DNA from 2 places in the Streptomyces sp. NPDC030245 genome. Region 2 is predicted to be linked to the other one. Evidence: riboswitches for the same ligand, from Rfam matches in the RefSeq annotation. Region 2 holds a riboswitch; the other holds the start of a gene.
The links. A riboswitch is a leader RNA that binds a small molecule or an ion and turns the genes downstream of it on or off. The one in region 2 is predicted to bind glycine.
Positions count from the first base shown of each region.

Region 1: linked by a shared signal. The riboswitch ahead of gcvP (aminomethyl-transferring glycine dehydrogenase) and the one ahead of gcvT (glycine cleavage system aminomethyltransferase GcvT) in region 2 are both predicted to bind glycine.

Region 1 covers NZ_JBVICF010000020.1:6,441-13,778, reverse strand. The annotation lists gene gcvP (aminomethyl-transferring glycine dehydrogenase) at 1-2,672, opposite strand, end outside; glycine riboswitch at 2,862-2,960, opposite strand; gene ACZ4Z4_RS37430 (PRC-barrel domain-containing protein) at 3,105-3,488, shown strand; gene ACZ4Z4_RS37425 (DNA polymerase IV) at 3,532-5,004, opposite strand; gene ACZ4Z4_RS37420 (MerR family transcriptional regulator) at 5,042-5,659, opposite strand; gene ACZ4Z4_RS37415 (bifunctional nuclease family protein) at 5,829-6,302, opposite strand; gene ftsR (transcriptional regulator FtsR) at 6,377-7,120, opposite strand; gene ACZ4Z4_RS37405 (FHA domain-containing protein) at 7,164-7,338, opposite strand, start outside.
Region 2 covers NZ_JBVICF010000019.1:49,141-56,478, forward strand. The annotation lists gene ACZ4Z4_RS37000 (L-serine ammonia-lyase) at 1-901, opposite strand, end outside; gene glyA (serine hydroxymethyltransferase) at 1,063-2,322, opposite strand; gene gcvH (glycine cleavage system protein GcvH) at 2,346-2,723, opposite strand; gene gcvT (glycine cleavage system aminomethyltransferase GcvT) at 2,782-3,906, opposite strand; glycine riboswitch at 3,942-4,056, opposite strand; glycine riboswitch at 4,057-4,161, opposite strand; gene ACZ4Z4_RS37020 (AAA family ATPase) at 4,323-5,000, shown strand; gene ACZ4Z4_RS37025 (enhanced serine sensitivity protein SseB) at 5,060-5,842, shown strand; gene ACZ4Z4_RS37030 (enhanced serine sensitivity protein SseB C-terminal domain-containing protein) at 5,921-6,688, shown strand; gene ACZ4Z4_RS37035 (ABC transporter permease) at 7,008-7,338, shown strand, end outside.

The DNA of each region.
Region 1 (7,338 bases), on a different contig from region 2:
TCGCCCGAGCCGACCTTCTCGATCTCCCGGCGGATGGCGATCATCGCCTCGCAGAACCGGTCGATCTCGGCCAGGTCCTCGCTCTCCGTCGGCTCGATCATCAGGGTGCCCGCGACCGGGAACGACATGGTCGGCGCGTGGAAGCCGTAGTCGATGAGCCGCTTCGCGATGTCATCGACGCTGACACCGGTCGCCTTGCTGAGCGGCCGCAGATCGACGATGCACTCGTGCGCGACCAGGCCGGCCGGACCGGTGTAGAGCACCGGGTAGTGCGGCTCCAGGCGCTTGGCGATGTAGTTGGCGGAGAGCACCGCGACCTGGGTGGCGCGCTTGAGGCCCTCGCCACCCATGAGGCGCACGTACGACCAGGAGATCGGCAGGATGCCGGCGGAGCCCCACGGCGCCGCGGAGATCGGGCCGACGCCGGTCGCGGGGCCGGCCGCGGGCTGCAACGGGTGGTTGGGCAGGTACGGCGCGAGGTGCTCGCGCACACCGACCGGACCCACACCCGGACCGCCGCCGCCGTGCGGGATGCAGAACGTCTTGTGCAGGTTCAGGTGCGAGACGTCGCCGCCGAAGTGGCCCGGCTTGGCGAGGCCCACCAGGGCGTTGAGGTTGGCGCCGTCGACGTACACCTGGCCACCGGCCTCATGCACCTCCGCGCAGATGTCGGCCACGTGCTCCTCGAAGACGCCGTGCGTCGAGGGGTACGTGATCATCAGGACGGCCAGCTCGTCGCGGTGCTTCTCGATCTTGGCGCGCAGGTCCTCGACGTCGATCTCACCGTCGTCGGCGGTCTTCACGACGACGACCTTCATGCCGGCCATGACGGCGCTCGCGGCGTTCGTGCCGTGGGCGGAGGACGGGATGAGGCAGACGGTGCGCTGCTCGTCGCCGTTGGCCCGGTGGTAGCCGCGGACGGCGAGCAGACCGGCGAGCTCGCCCTGCGAACCGGCGTTGGGCTGGAGGGAGACCTTGTCGTAGCCGGTCACCTCGGCGAGCCGCTCCTCCAGCTCACGGATGAGCGTGAGGTAGCCCTGGGCCTGCTGGGCGGGCGCGAAGGGGTGCAGCTGGCCGAACTCGGGCCAGGTGACGGGCTCCATCTCGGTGGTCGCGTTGAGCTTCATGGTGCAGGAGCCCAGCGGGATCATGCCGCGGTCGAGCGCGTAGTCCCGGTCGGCGAGCTTGCGCAGGTAGCGCAGCATCGACGTCTCGGAGCGGTACTGGTGGAAGACCGGGTGCGTGAGGTAGTCGTCGCCGCGCAGCAGGGCCTCGGGCAGCGTGTCCGCGACGGAGGCGTCGAGCGCCTCGACGTCCGCGTCGACGCCGAAGGCGCCCCAGACCGCGCTGAGCTGCCGGCGCGTGGTCGTCTCGTCGCAGGACAGGGAGACGTGGTCGGCGTCGACGAGGTGGATGTTGACGCCACCCTCGCGGGCGGTGGCCACCAGCTGCGCGGCCTTGCCGGGCGCCCGCACCGTGAGCGTGTCGAAGTAGGCGCCGTGGACGACCTCGTAGCCGCCCCCGGTGAGACCGGCGGCGAGCAGGGTCGCGTAGCGGTGGGTGCGCCGCGCGATCGCCTTCAGGCCGTCGGGCCCGTGGTAGACGGCGTACATTCCGGCCATGACCGCGAGCAGCACCTGAGCGGTACAGATGTTGCTGGTGGCCTTCTCACGGCGGATGTGCTGCTCGCGGGTCTGCAACGCGAGCCGGTAGGCCTTGTTGCCGTCGGCGTCGACGGAGACGCCGACGAGCCGTCCGGGCAGGCTGCGGGCGAACTTCTCGCGGACCGCCATGTAACCGGCGTGCGGCCCGCCGAAGCCCATCGGCACGCCGAAGCGCTGCGTCGTGCCGACGGCGATGTCGGCGCCCAGCTCGCCGGGCGAGGTGAGCAGCGTCAGGGCGAGCAGGTCGGCGGCGACGGTGACGACGGCACCGAGCTCGTGGGCCTCGTCGATGAGCGGCTTGATGTCCCGCACGGCACCGGAGGCGCCCGGGTACTGGACGAGCACGCCGACGACACCGCGCTCGGCGACCTCGGCCGGAATGCCCCGGCTCAGGTCGGCGACGACGACCTCGACACCGGTCGGCTCGGCCCGGGTCTCAATCACGGCGATGGTCTGCGGCAGCGCGTCGGCGTCGACGACGAAGACGCCGTTCTTGACCTTGCCCATGCGCCGCGACAGGGCCATGGCCTCGGCGGCGGCGGTGCCCTCGTCGAGGAGCGAGGCTCCGGAGGTGGGCAGGCCGGTCAGCTCGGCGACCATGGTCTGGAAGTTGAGCAGCGCCTCCAGGCGGCCCTGCGAGATCTCGGGCTGGTACGGCGTGTAGGCCGTGTACCAGGCCGGGTTCTCCATCACGTTCCGCAGGATGACGGGCGGCGTGAAGGTGCCGTAGTACCCGAGTCCGATCATGGAGTCGAGGACCTGGTTCCGGTCGGCGAGGGAGCGCAGCTCGGCCAGCACCTCGGCCTCGGAGCGCGCGCCGGGCAGCTTCAGCGCTTCGGCGTTCTTGATCACATCCGGCACCGCGGCGGCCGTCAGCTCGTCGAGCGATCCGTACCCGACCTGGGCGAGCATCTTCGCCCGCGCTTCCGCATCGGGCCCTATGTGCCGCTGCTCGAAGGGGATGCCCTGCTCAAGCTCCGAGAGCGGGATGCGATGGGTGGCAGTCATTGCGGAGGCCTCCTGGTCTGCACGACCTGCGAGGGGTACCACGGCGCGGGTACCCGGACGGCCTCCCCCTCTGTCATCTCAACCTGAGAGCTTCACAGACCCGCCTGTTTCGACAGATCTGCTTTCACCGTCGGTGAGGAAGGGTTCCGAACGTGCCCGCCCGACGCCCGCCCTGCTTTCCAGAGTGACCTCGTCCGTGCGGTACGGGTGCCTGAGAGATTCCGGGGAGGATTTGCTCCTTCGGCGCCTCCGGGATCACCTCCCGGAGAGCTCTCCCGCACGGGGTCAGCAGCCAAGCGCCAGCCTACCAGCGAGGACCCCGGCCGTTCCCTCGAGTGGCCACCTGCCCCGAAGTGCTCTTTCGTAGTGACTACGAATGATTAAAGATGAGTTACGCCCGTTTTCGACGAGCCGCGACCAGCTGGAGGGCCCGTGCAGACCGATATCGATCCGCGCAACCTGATCGGCCGCAAGGCGTTCGACCGGAACGGGACCAAGATCGGCACGATCGACGAGGTCTACCTCGACGATGCCACCGGCGCCCCGGAGTGGGCCGCCATACGCACCGGCCTGTTCAGCCGCGACGCCTTCGTCCCGCTGGAGCCGAGCGAGCTGGCCGCGGACGGCACCCTGCACATCCCCTTCGACCGCGCCCTGATCAAGGACGCCCCGGACTTCGGCGTGGGCCGCCACCTCTCCCCCGAGCAGGAACTCCAGCTCTACCACCACTACGGCCTGGACACGACACCGCCGGACACCCCGCAGCCCCCGCCGGACCAGGACTTCGGCCGCATCGCCGGCACAGAAGCCCCCTGACCGCCGGACAGCGCCCCCCGGGCCCCAGCAGAGTGTCTTCGGATCAGCCGGGGCGCTCCACCGCCGCCCGAGCCGCTTCGGAGGCCGTTTCGAGCCCTGCTCCGGCCGCTGTCATGCGCCGCGCCCCGGCCGCGACCAACGGCAGCGGTTCAGCGGGCTCCAGCTCCGGGTCGTCCGTCCGGAACGTCCGCACCCGCCCCGGCGGCGAGTCCGGCGTCTCGAAGCGCACCGTCACCCGCCCGAGGCCGCTCCCTTGCACCCAGCCGTGCCCGTACTCGGCATGGCGCACGTCGTGCCCGGCCGGCCACCGCCGCTCGGCCGGCACCACCGCCTCCGCGGCCGGCTCCGGATCCTCCGCGGCCACTTCCCCCGCCGCCGCACCTTCGGCTCCCTCCCCCGCGGCCCCTGACACCCCCGCCTCAGCGGCCAGGGCCGCCTCGGCAGCCTGCGCCTGCGCGAAGAGGTCCTCCTGCGTGTAGTCCGCGAGCCCCGTGACGCCCACTCCGAGCAGCCGCACCCCTCCCGTGGTGTCCACGGACTCCAGCAGCCGCGCCGCGGCCTCCCGCACCACTCCCGGGTCGTCGGTGGGCCCGCGCAGCGTCTCGGACCGCGTCAGCGTCGAGAAGTCGAACCTCCGCACCTTGAGCACGATGGTCCGCCCCGAGTGCCCGGCCGCCCGCAACCGCTGCACACACCGCTCCGCGAGCCGCCCGACCTCCGTCCTGACCCGCACCCGGTCGTGGATGTCCACGTCGTACGTGTCCTCGACGCTGACCGACTTCGACTCCCGCTCGGCCACCACGGGCCGCTCGTCGTGCGCGAGCGCCATCGCGTACAGCGAGCCCCCATGGGCCTTCCCCAGCAGTCGTACGAGCTCGTCCTCACCGGCCTCCGCGAGCTCCTCGACCGTCGTGATCCCGGCCCGCCGCAAATGGTCGCCCGTAGCAGGCCCCACCCCGGGCAACGTCCGCACGGACATCGGCCCCAGCAGGGCGCGCTCCGTCCCCGGGGTGATCAGCACGAGGCCGTTCGGCTTGGCCTCCTCCGAGGCGATCTTCGCCAGCATCTTGGAGACGGCGAGCCCCACCGACCCGGCGAGCCCCGTCACCGCCCTGATGTCCGCCCGCAGCCGCTCCCCCACGGCCCTGGCCGACTCCTCGTCATCGGCGACGCCACCGGCCTCCAGGTCCACGAAGGCCTCGTCCAGGCTGAGCGGCTCCACCAGCGGCGACAGCTCCCGCAGGAGCCCCATCACCTGCTCGCTGATCTCCCGGTACAGCCCGAAGCGCGGCACGAGATACGCGGCGTTCGGCGCCAGCCTGCGGGCCTGCCCCATGGGCATCGCCGAGTGCACCCCGAAGCGCCGCGCCTCATAGGAGGCGGTCGCCACCACACCCCGCGGCCCCAGCCCGCCCACGATCACGGCTTTGCCACGCAGGCTGGGCTTCGCGGCCTGCTCCGCGGACGCGTAGAAGGCATCCATGTCCAGATGCAGGATCGTCGGGGCGCTTCTCACATCTCCGATGCTGCCCTACGCCACTGACAACGCGGCCTCAGACCGCCTTGTTGCGCCTTCGGGCCAGCTCGTCGGCCGGATTGTGCCCGATGAGCGTCTCTCCGGTGTCGATGCGCTCGCCGTGCAGCTGGGACAGCGCGGCCTCGACGTCCTGCCAGACGACCCCCACGGCGATCCCGAAGACCCCCTGCCCGCCCTGGAGCAGCTCGTGGACCTCACTGGGGGACGTGCACTCGTAGACCGTGGCGCCGTCGCTCATCAGCGTCATCCGCTCCAGGTCGCGGAACCCGCGCTCCCGCAGATGCTGCACCGTCGTACGGATGTTCTGCAACGAGACCCCGGTGTCGAGGAACCGCTTCACGATCTTGAGGACGACGACGTCGCGGAAGCTGTAGAGCCGCTGCGTCCCGGAGCCGCCCGCGGCCCGCACGCTGGGCTCGACCAGGCCGGTACGGGCCCAGTAGTCGAGCTGCCGGTAGGTGATGCCCGCGGCCGCGCACGCGGTGGGACCGCGGTAGCCGACCTGCTCGGATTGCTCGGACGTGGTGTCCCCGCTCCCCTGGACCGCCATCGGTCGATTCGGAGAGTGACCGGCCGCGCCGCCGTGGAGCGGGTACGGACCGCCCATCGCCGTACCGTCGCCGCTGCTTCTCACGCCGACCTCCCTCCTTGACCTGCCTTCTCGACGGTAGGCAGTCGCCAGGGGCTCGTCAACGATCGCCACACTCGGCACGCCGAGTGATAATCACCCTGAGAGTGGTTTCCCGTACCTCACCGCGGGGAAAGGCTAGCCGAATGGTCCCACGCGGGCCGCCGGAAGCGGCTCACTGGCTGTTGGTGCCGAAGTCCTCGGGCGAGATCTGGTCGAGGAACTCGCGGAACTTCTCCACCTCGTCCTCCTGCTCGTCGGGGATGGCGATGCCGGCGTCGTCCAGGACGCCGTCGCTTCCGAAGATGGGCGTCCCGGTGCGCAGGGCCAGCGCTATGGCGTCGGACGGACGCGCGCTCACCTCGACACCGCTGGCGAAGACCAGCTCCGCGTAGAAGACGCCTTCGCGCAGGTCCGTGATGCGCACTTCGGAGAGCTCCTGGCCCACCGCTTCCAGCACGTCCTTGAACAGGTCGTGGGTCAGCGGCCGTGCGGGTGCCATGCCCTGCTGCGCGAAGGCAATGGCGGTCGCCTCACCTGGTCCGATCCAGATGGGGAGGTACCGGTCGCCTCCCACTTCACGCAGGAGCACGATCGGCTGGTTGGAGGGCATTTCGACCCGGACACCTACGACGTCGAGCTCGTTCACACAGCAACCCTAGGACGTGGCTGGCAGGTTTGGGTAGTCGGGCACCCGCCGAGTACCGGACGGGACCGGGCGAGTCAGGGCAATCTGATGCCGAGCGCCATCTGCACGAGCGCCGAGTGCAGCCGCCCCGTCAGGCCCGCCAGCTCTTTGGCGCGGGCCTCGGCATGGGCCCTGGTCTGCGGATTGCGGTGCCGCCGCAGCGGAGCGACCACCTGCTCGACGAGCCCGGCCTCACGCTCCGCGGCGGCCTTCATGGCCCGCAGGTGCCGCGGCTCGATACCGAACCGGCCGAGTTCCACCACGAGTGAGGCGACCGTGACGGCCTCCGCGTCGTACCCGCCGTCCGGCAACGGTGCGACGAGGCCGTACGCCTCCCACTCGGCGAGCTGTACCTCGTCGATCTCGGCGGCCGCCAGCAGCTCGGCACGGCCCAGACGGGCCACCGTCGGCCCCTCGGCCTCGCCGGGGCCCTGAGCGTCACCGGCGTCCCCGTGACGCCCCAGGGAGGGCATCGGGGGCTTCTCACCGCGCTCCAGCGCGTCGAGGTGCTCACGGATGACCTTGAGCGGCAGATAGTGGTCCCGCTGCATCCGCAGGACGAGACCGAGCCGCTCGACGTCCTCCGGGCTGAACTTCCGGTATCCGGAAGGGGTGCGCTGGGGCTCGATGAGCCCCTCGGACTCCAGGAACCGGATCTTGGAGATCGTGACCTCGGGAAATTCGGCACGCAGTTCGTTCAGCACGGTGCCGATGCTCATCAGTCGGCGGTCCGCGGAGGCGGTGCCGTGACCGGCACCGCCCCTCGGTGTTTGAAGCATGGACCTTCCCTGGGGATCCCCCCGGACGGCGTCTGGGGGAGGGTCAGATGCCGACGGCCCGCTGGCTCGCGTAGAAGACCAGTCGGTACTTGCCGATCTGCACCTCGTCGCCGTTCGACAGCGAGACCGAGTCGATCCGCTCCCGATTGACGTACGTGCCGTTGAGGCTGCCCACGTCGGCGACGGTGAAGGAGCCGTCCCCGAGGCGACGGAACTCC
Region 2 (7,338 bases):
AGTGCAGGACGGCCGGGATGATGCCCGCGGCGCCGTTGGTGGGGGCGGTGACCACGCGGCCGCCCGCCGCGTTCTCCTCGTTCACCGCCATCGCGTAGAGCGTGATCCACTCCATGGCGCGGGCCTGCGGGTCGCCCTCCGCGCGCAGCTGACGTGCCGAGTTCGCGGCCCGGCGGCGCACCTTGAGGCCGCCCGGCAGGATGCCCTCGCGGGACATGCCGCGGGAGACGCAGGACTGCATGACCCGCCAGATGTCGAGGAGCCCCGCACGGATCTCCTCCTCCGTGCGCCAGGCCTTCTCGTTCTCCAGCATCATCGCGGAGATGGACAGGCCGGTCTCCTCGGCGAGACGGAGCAGCTCGTCACCGGTGCGGAAGGGGTACTTGAGCACGGTGTCGTCCGGCACGATCGGGTTCTCGCCCGCCACCGCGTCCTCGTCGACGACGAAGCCGCCGCCCACCGAGTAGTACGTCTTCTCCAGGACGAGGGCGCCCTCGCGGTCGTACGCGAAGACCGTCATGCCATTGGCGTGGTACGGCAGCGCCTTGCGGCGGTGCAGGATCAGGTCCTCGTCGAAGTCGAAGTCGATCTCGTGCATGCCGAGCAGGTTGAGGCGGCCGCCGCTCTTGATCTTCTCCACGCGGTCGTCGGCGCTCTCCACGTCCACCGTGCGGGGCGACTCGCCCTCCAGGCCGAGCAGGACGGCCTTGGGGGTGCCGTGGCCGTGGCCGGTGGCGCCGAGCGAGCCGTACAGCTCCGCCCGTATCGCGGCGGTGTGGGCCATCAGGCCCTCGTTCTTGAGGCGGCTCGCGAACATGCGGGCCGCGCGCATCGGACCGACCGTGTGGGAGCTGGACGGGCCGATGCCGATCGAGAACAGGTCGAAGACCGAGATGGCCACGGAGAACTCCAAAAGGTGGTTGGTGGACGCCGTTGTCTGCCGGGGTGGTGCAGAGAGCGGGGCGTGAGCCGGGGCATGAGCCGGGGCACCGCACTCACTGTGTTCACTTCCAGTGTGCGCGGTGCCCCGTCGTTTCGTACGAAGGAAAGCGTACGAAAATGCTACAGGTTGGGGTACAGCGGGTGCTTGTCGGCCAGAGCGGTCACCCGGGCCTTGAGGGCGTCCGCGTCGAAGCCCGGCTTGAGGGCCTCGGCGATGATGTCGGCGACCTCGCGGAAGTCCTCCTCCTGGAAGCCGCGCGTGGCGAGCGCCGGGGTGCCGATCCGCAGACCCGAGGTGACCATCGGGGGGCGCGGGTCGTTCGGGACGGCGTTGCGGTTGACCGTGATGCCGACCTCGTGGAGGCGGTCCTCGGCCTGCTGGCCGTCCAGCTCGCTGTCGCGCAGGTCGACGAGGACCAGGTGCACGTCCGTGCCACCGGACAGGACGTCGACGCCGACGCCCTTCGCGTCGTCCTGGACCAGGCGCTCGGCGAGGATGCGGGCGCCGTCCAGCGTGCGCTGCTGGCGCTCCTTGAACTCCTCCGAGGCGGCGACCTTGAAGGAGACGGCCTTGGCCGCGATCACGTGCTCCAGCGGGCCGCCCTGGAAGCCGGGAAAGACCGCGGAGTTCAGCTTTTTCGCGAAGTCCTTGCTGCGGGCCAGGATGATGCCGCCGCGCGGGCCGCCGAGCGTCTTGTGTGTGGTGGAGGTCACCACGTCCGCGTACGGCACCGGGTTCGGGTGCAGACCCGCGGCGACGAGCCCGGCGAAGTGCGCCATGTCGACCCACAGCTTCGCGCCGACCTCGTCGGCGATCCGGCGGAACTCGGCGAAGTCCAGGTGGCGCGGGTAGGCCGACCAGCCCGCGATGATCACCTTCGGGTTGTTCTCCTTGGCCAGGCGCTCGACCTCGGCCATGTCGATCAGACCGGCCTCGTCGACGTGGTAGGGGACCACGTTGAACTGCTTGCCGGAGAAGTTCAGGCGCATGCCGTGGGTGAGGTGGCCGCCGTGCGCCAGGTCGAGGCCGAGGATCGTGTCGCCGGGCTGGGCGATCGCGAAGAGGGCGGCCTGGTTCGCGGAGGCGCCGGAGTGCGGCTGGACGTTGGCGTACTCGGCGCCGAACAGCTCCTTGAGCCGGTCGATCGCGATCTGCTCGGCGACGTCCACGTGCTCACAGCCGCCGTAGTAGCGGCGGCCGGGGTAGCCCTCGGCGTACTTGTTGGTGAGGACGGTGCCCTGGGCCTCCATGACGGCGACCGGAGCGAAGTTCTCCGAGGCGATCATTTCCAGGGTGGACTGCTGGCGGTGGAGCTCGGCGTCGACGGCGGCGGCGACGTCCGGGTCCAGCTCGTGGAGAGGGGTGTTCAGAAGCGACATCACACGATCCCTATCGGTATGGGTCAGCCGGCGGTGAAGGCGGTGTACTCATCGGCGGAGAGCAGATCGGCCGGCTCGTCCGTGATGCGCACCTTGAACAGCCAACCGCCCTCGAACGGGGCGGAGTTGACCAGCGAGGGGTCGTCGACGACGTCCTGGTTGGCGGCGACGACCTCGCCGTTGACCGGGGAGTAGAGGTCGCTGACCGACTTGGTCGACTCCAGCTCGCCGCAGGACTCGCCCGCGGTCACCGTGTCACCGACCTCGGGGAGCTGGGCGAAGACGACGTCACCGAGCGCGTTGGCCGCGTGCTCGGTGATGCCGACCGTCGCCACGCCGTCCTCGGTGGCCGACAGCCACTCGTGCTCCTTGCTGTAACGCAGCTGCTGGGGGTTGCTCATGAGTCGAATTCTCCTGTACGCGGGTGGATGCTGCGGAACGGGGACGATGTGCGGGGGGTCACTTCTGGCGCTTGTAGAACGGCAGGGCCACGACCTCGTAGGGCTCGTGCGTACCGCGGATGTCCACACCGACACCCTGCGTGCCCGGAGCGGCGTGCTCGGCGTCGACGTACGCCATCGCGATCGGCCTGCCCAGCGTCGGGGACGGGGCGCCGGAGGTGACCTCGCCGATGACCTTGCCGTCGGCCACCACGGAGAAGCCCGCGCGCGGGACGCGGCGGCCCTCGGCGATCAGGCCGACGAGCTTGCGCGGCGGGGCGGTCTCGGCGCGCTCGGCGGCGGCGGCAAGCGCCGCGCGGCCCACGAAGGACTCCGACTGCGACGTCTTCTCGAACTTGACGACCCGGCCCAGGCCCGCGTCGAACGGCGTCAGCCCCGCGGTCAGCTCGTGCCCGTACAGCGGCATGCCCGCCTCCAGGCGCAGCGTGTCGCGGCAGGAGAGGCCGGCCGGCACCATGCCGACGGGCGTGCCCGCCTCCATCAGCGCGTTCCACAGCTTCTCCGCGTCACCGGGGGAGACGAAGAGCTCGAAGCCGTCCTCGCCGGTGTAGCCCGTGCGGGCGATCAGCGCGGAGACACCCGCGACGGTGCCCGGCAGGCCCGCGTAGTACTTCAGGCCGTCCAGGTCCGCGTCCGTGAGTGACTTCAGGATGCCGGGGGACTCGGGGCCCTGGACGGCGAGGAGCGCGTACGCCTCGCGGTCGTCGCGGACCTCGGCGTCGAACTCCTCGACGCGATTGCTCAGCTCGTCCAGCACGGTCTGGGCGTTGGAGGCGTTGGCGACCACCAGGTACTCGGTCTCACCGAGGCGGTAGACGATCAGGTCGTCCAGGATCCCGCCGTCCTCGGCGACGATCATCGTGTAGCGGGCACGGCCGACACCGACGGAGCCGATGTTGCCGACCAGCGAGAAGTTCAGGAAGTCCACGGCCTCCGGTCCGGTGACCGTGATCTCGCCCATGTGGGAGAGGTCGAAGAGACCGGCCTTGGTGCGCACGGCGTTGTGCTCGTCGCGCTCGCTGCCGTACCGCAGCGGCATGTCCCAGCCCGCGAAGTCGGTCATGGTCGCGCCGAGCGCACGATGCACGGCATCGAGGGCTGTCAGACGGGGGGCAGTGCTCATGAAGGGAACTCCCAGGGCATGACGGGCGAGGTCGATCCTCCCCATCTGTCATCGGAACCTGAGAGGTTCGCCGAGCGTGTCCCGACATGCGGGACGCCCGGCTTGCACCTTGGGTGGGGCCACCGGGGGCGGCCCGCTTTTCAGATGTGCCTCGCCCGCGCGGTACGGGGCCTGAGAGATTCAAGGGAGGGACTTGCTCCTTCGGCGCCCCGGGCACACGTGCGTGCCTTCCGGGGACTCTCCCGCGCGGATTCAAACGGCCGGTATGGAGTTGGCGGGCACATCATTGCACGCGACCCCGTCCACCGGGAGCCGTGCCCGGATACGGAGCGCATCGCCCGGAATGCTCTTGTGCCGCATTACCTTCTCTTTACACTTGCTGGGGAAAGCAGTACGTGACCGCTACGGGGAGGCCGATCACGGTGCGCACCAGGACCAGTGTCTTTGCCACTACCACGGGAGTGGCGCTGCCCAAGCAGGCCGCCACCCCCGCCGCGGAGAGCTGCGGCCCGCTCCCCGTGGCCGTCGTCCGCGACCTGCGGCAGCGGGCCGGCCACAGCCCCCGCCGCCTCACCTTCGGCGAGGGTGACCTCGTCGTCGTCTCCGGACTGCCCGGTGGCGGAAAGTCGACGCTGATGCGGCAGGCCGTCACGGGCCCGCGCATCGACTCCCAGGACACCCGAGACCGCTGGGCCCGCCGCATGCCGCGCCTGCTGCCCTACGCGGTCTACCGCCCCCTGGTCCGCCTCGCGCACTACGCGGGCCTGCGCCGAGCCCTGCGCACCGGCGCCGGCGTCGTCGTGCACGACTGCGGCACCCAGGTGTGGGTGCGCCGCTGGCTCGCCCGCGAGGCCGCCCGCCGCGGCGCGGCCCTGCACCTGCTGCTGCTCGACGTCCCGGTGGACACGGCGCTCCAGGGCCAGCGCGAGCGCGGCAGAGGCGTCTCGCGGTACGCGTTCACGCGCCACCGCAGGACGGTCGGCCGCCTCGTCGGCGCCACCGAGCGCGGCGACCTGCCGCGCGGCTGCCACTCCGCGGTGCTGCTCGACCGGGCGGCGGCGCAGGCACTGCGGACGATCGCCTTCGACCGGTGAGCGCACCGACGCTAGGGTTCGAGCCGCAGGCAGAGCGGTCGCGAGCAGGGGTTGGACAGATGGACTTTCCGGCGCAGGCACATCCCCATCCGTACGGCGGATGGCCGGGCAACGAACTGGAGGAGGTCCTCGCCGCCTCCCTCGGCGCCGACGCGTCGGCGGGCGGCCGGATCGTCGAGGTGCTGGGCCGCAGCCACATCTGGATCCCGCTGCCGAACGGCGGCGGTCCCGACAGCGGCACCCTGGACCTGCCGACCCTGGAGATCGACGGCCAGGCGTACGTCCCCGTCTTCAGCTCCGAACAGCAGTTCCGGCAGGCCCTCGGCGACGCGGCCGACCGGATGGGCGGCACCGTGGCGCCCGCCGTGGAGTTCGCCCGCGGCCTCCCCCCGCAGCTGGGCATCGCGCTCAACCCGGACGGCACCGTCGGCGTCCCGCTGCCGCCGCCCGCCGTCGCCGAGCTCTGCCGGGCCGGCCGCACCCCGCTGGACGGGCCCGCCACCGGCGGCCGGGTGCGGCTGTACGAACCGGACTGGCAGCACGACCCGGTCGACTTCCTCGCCGCCGCGGGCCGCGCGTTCGAGGCGGCCGGCGTGGTGCTCACCGCGCGCCGCTGCCTGGCCGAGATCGAGACGGACGACCCGGTCCTCTTCGTCGGCGTCGAACTCTCCACCTGGGACGGCGACGCCCGCGAGCTCCCCATGGAGGCACTCGGCCGCGCCCTCGGACAGGCCCCCGTCCCGTGGCCGGTGAACCTCGTGCTGCTCGACGTGGCGCAGGACCCGGTGGGCGACTGGCTGCGTGCGAAGGTGCGGCCGTTCTACCACCGGATCGCCGCTTAAGCTGGTTCCATTCCATGGGCCCGTCCGACGGGCCCAGCCCTCGGGTCCACCGAGTTCGTCACGAAGGAGCGGTTACGGGTGAGTGCGTCGGGCACGGCCGGGCAGTTGGAGCAGCTGCTGCGCCAGGTGACGCCGGGGCGTTACGACGCGTACGAGGCACTGCTGCGCGCCCTCGCCGCCGACCGGGTGTGGATGCTGCTCTGGCACGGCCAGGCCGGCTCCCCCGACGCCCAGTACGGGAACATGGAGGTCGAGGGGGTCGGCTACGCACCCTGTGTGACCTCCGCCCAGGAGCTCTCCGCCAGTGGCTGGAACCGCAGCTATGAAGTGGTGCGCGGAACCGACATCGCCCGCACCCTCTACCCCGACCACTACGGCATCTGGCTCAACCCGCACGCGCCCGGCGGCGGCGTCGGCGTCCCCTGGCTCGACCTGCGCCGCATCGCCACCGGCCTCGACCTGCTGCCCGCGGGCCCGCTCCGGCTCACCGAGCCGAGCATCGAAATCCCCCAGTTCTACGCCCTGTTGACGCAGAACGCGCACCGCACCCCCGCGGTGCGCTCGCTGCGCCGCGCCTGGGTGCAGCCCGCGCTCGGGGCGCCCTATCTGGCCATCGGCCTGGATGTGTACGACACGTCGCCGCCGTCGGTCGACGCGGTCCGGGCGATGATGCAGCAGTCCATCCCCGCCGTCCCCGAGGGCCTGCCCGTCTCGACCGTCGCGATGTCCGACGACTACGACCCGGTCGCGATGTGGCTGCGCGCCAACGCCCGTCCGTTCTACGACCGCGAGGCGCAGGCGGCGCCCGCCCAGGCCGGCGGTTACGGCTACCCCGCGCAGTACTGAGCGGCGCGAACCGGCCACCGAGCAGCCACGACGGACGCGATGTCCGTTCTGGTGCCGGTGGAGCCCTATGGGCTCCGGTGACACCTTGCACCCCAACTGCCCCGTGTTCGGCCCTCGTTCACCCGCGTCCGGATAACGGAACACCCCGATCAGCATCACGGTTGCGCATCCTTTCCCCGTCAAGTCTGGTAACAGATCGCGACGTGGATGAAGACTCCCGCTCCAGGGGCCTTCGCCCCCTGTGTACGACGGACTGATCACGTCGCTACAGCGGCAAGTGCGGGCCGGTCACCACCGGTTGAGAGGGGTCCCTGCCACGATGACGGCACCATTGCATGACACACCTGCGGACGCGGACCCGACCGAGGACGTCGCCCCCGCAGTTGATGCAGGGGTGAAAAAGGTCGAGGGCCGGTCCCTCAAGCAGATCGCCTGGAACCGCCTGAAGCGCGACAAGGTCGCCCTGGCCGGCGGCATCACGGTGCTGTTCCTGGTGCTGGTCGCCATCTTCGCGCCCCTGATCGTGAGCCTCCTCGGTCATCCGCCCAACGACTTCCACCAGGAGGAGCTCGACGAGCTGACCAACCTCCCCAAGGGCGCGTTCGGCGGGGTCAGCGGCGACTTCCTCTTCGGCGTCGAGCCCAACAAGG